DNA from 2 places in the Methylobacterium sp. yr668 genome. Region 1 is predicted to be linked to the other one. Evidence: predicted binding sites of a transcription regulator. Region 1 holds the regulator's gene; the other holds the start of a gene.
What was found. Region 1 encodes LexA, which represses DNA repair genes until DNA is damaged. Its sites were predicted from a motif close to TGTTCNNNNTGTGTTCNG; they were not measured.

Region 1 (2,391 bases):
CGGCGCGCATCTCCACCCCTGCGCGGCCTGTGGCCTTGAGGAACGCGGACAGGCGAGGCAGGGAAGATCGGAGCGCGGCTCCGGGAGCGGTCCCGGGCCTGGCCGTTCCGGTGGGCGCGCGGCGCCGTGCCGGGCATGCGGGAGGAACACGATGGCGGAGAGCACGGATCGGGGCTCCGGCTGGAGCCTTCAGGCGAGCGCCGTGCCCGACGGGGTGCGCCTGGAACTCGCCCTCGCCGACCTCGGCGGTGCGCCGGTCACCGCCGCGATCGTGCTCGACCGGACGGAGGCCCGGGCCTTCGCCCGCGCCCTGCTGGCCGCCGCCGGCGACGCCGCGGAGCGGACCTTCCCGAAGCCGGGCGCCTGAGGACGCGCCGCCGGCCGGTCAGCGCACGCCGAGGCCCGGATTGCGGCCCGGCAGGCGGGGGACCACGGTGCCGCGCTTCTCGATCGGCGCGTCGCAGGCGTAGGCGAACTCGGTCTTCAGCGGATCGAACACGGTCTCGCCGGTGATCCGGCAATCCTCGCGCACGGTCTCGTCGAGATAGGCCCGGGCGGCGGTGCGGAAGCGCTTCACCCGGGTGGCGCCCGGCTCCGGATCGATCCGGACCTCGCTCAGGTTGCAGCCGGTATACTCGCGCAGGGCGTTGGACACGATCAGCATCCGGCGCAGCTGCCGGTTGTCGTAGACCTCGTAGGGCTCCTTGCAGCCGATCGTGACGACCTGGGGAGTGAGCGCCACGTAGTTCCGCGAGATGTAGGAGAATCCGGTGGTGCAGCCGGCGAGGCCGAGGGCGGCGAGGCCGAGGGGCAGCAGAGCTGCGGGTCGTCGCATCCTCGTCATTCCAAGAGGGTCCCAGCCCGCACCCCGGGTCCGCCGCCTTCCCGGCGGGGCGCCGCGATGCATTGAAACGGCTCCGCTTGCGCCGTCAATGCGTTTCTCGACCTTCTCCCGCGGGCGCGCCCGCGGCGCGCCGGGCCGAGCGGTGCCACTCTTGCGGAACACTTGCGGAACGTTTAACCTGTTCGTGATTTGTTTCGGAGACCGTCACGTGGCGGTCCGCCAAGCCGCGAGTCCCCCGTCGATGCTCACGCGCAAGCAGCTGGACCTCCTGCGATTCATCCAGAGCCGGATGCAGGAATGCGGTGTCCCGCCGTCGTTCGACGAGATGAAGGATGCCCTCGATCTCAAGTCGAAATCCGGCATCCACCGGCTGATCACGGCACTTGAGGAGCGCGGCTTCCTCCGGCGCCTCCCGAATCGGGCGCGCGCCATCGAGGTGATCCGGATCCCCGAGAGCCTGACCCAGGCCGCTCCGCCGACTCAGGCTCCCGCCGAGCCGCGCCGCTTCACGCCGAGCGTGGTCGAGGGCGGTAAGTCCAAGCAGCCGCCGGCCCCGGCGAGCACGCGGATGATCGACGAGTCCGGCCGCGCCATCTCGATCCCGGTCATGGGCCGGATCGCGGCCGGTACGCCCGTCTCGGCGATCCAGAACCAGAGCCACGCCATCACCCTGTCGCCGGACTTCGTGGCCGGCGGCGAGCATTACGCCCTCGAGGTGCGCGGCGACTCGATGGTCGAGGCGGGCATCCTGGACGGCGACCTCGTGGTCATCCGCAAGCAGGAGACGGCCAATACCGGCGACATCATCGTGGCGCTGATCGACGACGAGGAGGCGACGCTCAAGCGCCTTCGCCGCCGCGGCTCGTCGATCGCCCTCGAGGCCGCCAACCCGGCCTACGAGACCCGCGTGCTCGGGCCCGACCGGGTCCGGATCCAGGGCCGCCTCGTGAGCCTCGTCCGCCGCTACTGAAGCGGCTCGGCTGGCGCGTCGCCGGGGGCGAGGTCTCCGCCCGGCGCGGCGTCGGCCTCCGGCGTCGCGGCGACCCCGTCCTCCGCGGGGCGGTCGCCCGGCTCCGCGGTGACCGGCCGCGGCGGTCCCGGCCCGCGCCCTGCGGCCGGCCGCCAGGGCACGGCGCGGCCGTCGTCCCGGGCGTAGCGCGCGGCGAAGCCGTCGCCGTCGGTCCGGAGGGCCACGGCCCCGCGGGCGGCGAGGACGCGCCGGTCGATCACCAGCGGCCCCGTGCAGGTGGGCGGCGCCGCGAGGCCCGTGATCAGCACCGCGGCGCGGGCGCAATCCTCCGGGAAGGCCCGCCTGTCCCGGACCAGGGCGACCGCCCGCCCGTCCGGCAGACGGGCGGTGCAGCCGAGCCGGTCGCAGCGCCCGCTGCCCGACCGGACGATCAGCGCCGCGGGCCGCCGCCCGTCGCCGTCCGCCTTCAGCCACTGCTCGAGGACGAAGCCCGAAGGGCTGCCGAGGGCCGCGAGCCGCCCGTCCGGGCCCCGCACCGCGGCCCCCGCGCCCTGCCGGTCGACGTAGAGGTCGTAGT
Region 2 (2,391 bases), on a different contig from region 1:
TGCTGGTCGTCAGCCAGGACACCAGCGCCTACGGCGTCGACATCCGCTACAGCGAGAGCCCGTGGCGCGACCGCCAGGTCCGCGCCAAGTTCTACGACCTCACCAAGGAACTCGGCGAGCTCGGCGCCTGGGTGCGGCTGCACTACGTCTACCCCTACCCGCACGTGGACGAGGTCATCCCGCTGATGGCCGAGGGCAAGGTGCTGCCCTACCTCGACATGCCGCTCCAGCACGCGAGCCCCTCCGTGCTCAAGCGCATGCGCCGCCCCGGCAACCAGGAGCGCCAGCTCGACCGGATCCGCAGCTGGCGGCAGACCTGCCCGGACCTCGCGATCCGCTCGACCTTCATCGTCGGCTTCCCCGGCGAGACCGAGGCCGAGTTCGAGGAGCTGCTCGCTTGGCTGCAGGAGGCCAAGCTCGATCGGGTCGGCTGCTTCGAGTACGAGCCGGTGGCCGGCGCCACCGCCAACGCGCTGGGCGACCTCGTGCCGCCGGCGGTGAAGGCCGAGCGCAAGCGCCGGTTCATGGAGACCCAGAACGGCATCGCGCTCCGGCTGCAGCGGGCCAAGGTCGGCAAGCGGCTGCCCGTCATCGTCGATTCCGTCGAGGGCGGGGTGGCGCGGGGCCGGTCCAAGGCCGACGCGCCGGAGATCGACGGCAATGTCCACGCCGCGTTCCGGCGCCCGGTGCGGGTCGGCGACATCGTCACGGTGAAGATCGACCGGGCCGAGGCCTACGACCTCTACGGCAGCGTCGCCTGACGGCAGACCCCGTCTTTGCGAGCGCAGCGAAGCAATCCAGGGATGCGCTGCGCTCGGGGACGTCGCGCTGCCCTCTCGTCGCTTCGCTGCGCTCGCGACGGGCGCGGACCGGACTCCTGTTGACGCCGCGTCCGGCGCGGCTTGACCCCGCCCGCCCCGCGCGGTCTTTCGGAACAGATCAGGAACTTGGTCGGGACCCGAGGCGGCGATGGATCCGGAGGTCGCGCTCCGAAAGATCATCCACATCGACATGGACGCGTTCTACGCCTCCGTGGAGCAGCGCGACGACCCGTCGCTGCGCGGCCGGCCACTGGCGGTCGGCGGCTCCCGGGAGCGCGGGGTGGTGGCCGCTGCGAGCTACGAGGCCCGAAAATTCGGCGTCCGCTCCGCCATGCCGTCGGCCACCGCGCGGCGGCTGTGCCCGGACCTGCTGTTCGTGAAGCCGCGCTTCGAGGTCTACCGGGCGGTCTCCGAGGAGATCCGGGCAGTCTTCGCGCGGCACACGGCCATCATCGAGCCGGTGGCCCTCGACGAGGCCTATCTCGACGTCACCGAGAACCTCCTGGGCCTCCCGACGGCGACGGCCGTGGCGAAGGCGATCCGGGCCGAGATCCTGGAGCGCACCGGGCTCATCGCCTCGGCCGGGGTCTCGTACAACAAGTTCCTCGCCAAGGTGGCGTCCGACCACCGCAAGCCCGACGCCCTGTTCGTCATCACCCCCGCCATGGGGCCGGACTTCGTGGCGGCGCTGCCGATCGGCCGGTTCCACGGCGTCGGCCCGGTCACCGAGGCGAAGATGAAGCGGCTCGGGATCGAGACCGGGGCGGATCTGCGCGCCTGGACGCCGGAGCGCCTGCGCGAGACCTTCGGCTCCGCGGGCGCCTACTACCACGCGGTCGCCCGGGGCATCGACGCGCGGCCGGTGCGCGCCCACCGGGTGCGCAAGTCGATCGGCGCCGAGACCACCTTCTCGGACGACACGGCCGCTTTCGAGGTCCTGGCCGCCCGGCTGGCGCCGCTGTTCGACAAGGTCTGGGCGGGCGCCGACGCCAAGGGCATGCGCGCCCGGACCGTGACCCTGAAGCTCAAGTTCTCGGATTTCGCGCAGGTCACCCGGGCGAAGTCCCTCGCCGTGCCGGTGGCCGACCGGGCCGCCCTGGAGCGGATCGGCCTCGACCTGCTCGCCGGCCTGTTCCCCCTGCGCCGCAGCGCGCGGCTGATCGGGGTGTCGCTGTCGGGCTTCGCGCAGGACGCGCCGGAGGCGCCGCTCCAGCTCGGGCTGGCGCTCTGACACGGCCTCCGGGGCAGGCCCACGCTCCGTCATCACGGGCGCAGCGAAGTGACCCAGGGCAGCAGGACATCGGTCAGCGTGGCTCTGGCCCTGGATCGCCTCGCTCCACTCGCAACGACGACGGTGGGGAAGCATCAACCGGAAAGCGATGGAGCCGCCGCCGTCATGCACGACACGGCGCCTGTGCGGTTCCGCACGTCGGGAAGGCCGGGTCGATCGCAGAGCGGAGCGATCCGGTCCGGATCAGGGTTTCTCGAGCCTGCGCGAACACAAGGACCCTGTCGATGCCGAAGCACGCCCGCCTGGCCCTGGCCGCCGCGCTTCTATCGGCCCTCGCGG

Region 2: dinB (DNA polymerase IV) is a predicted target of LexA. The motif match lies at 931-948, and genes of this name have one in related genera.

What each region holds. Positions count from the first base shown of each region.
Region 1 is NZ_FOZY01000004.1:127,091-129,481, reverse strand. Features, by position in the region: gene BM419_RS06960 (hypothetical protein) at 152-367, shown strand; gene BM419_RS06955 (hypothetical protein) at 386-835, opposite strand; gene lexA (transcriptional repressor LexA) at 1,086-1,814, shown strand; gene BM419_RS06945 (ComEC/Rec2 family competence protein) at 1,808-2,391, opposite strand, start outside.
Region 2 is NZ_FOZY01000006.1:156,056-158,446, forward strand. Features, by position in the region: gene rimO (30S ribosomal protein S12 methylthiotransferase RimO) at 1-761, shown strand, start outside; gene dinB (DNA polymerase IV) at 970-2,052, shown strand; gene BM419_RS09970 (hypothetical protein) at 2,337-2,391, shown strand, end outside.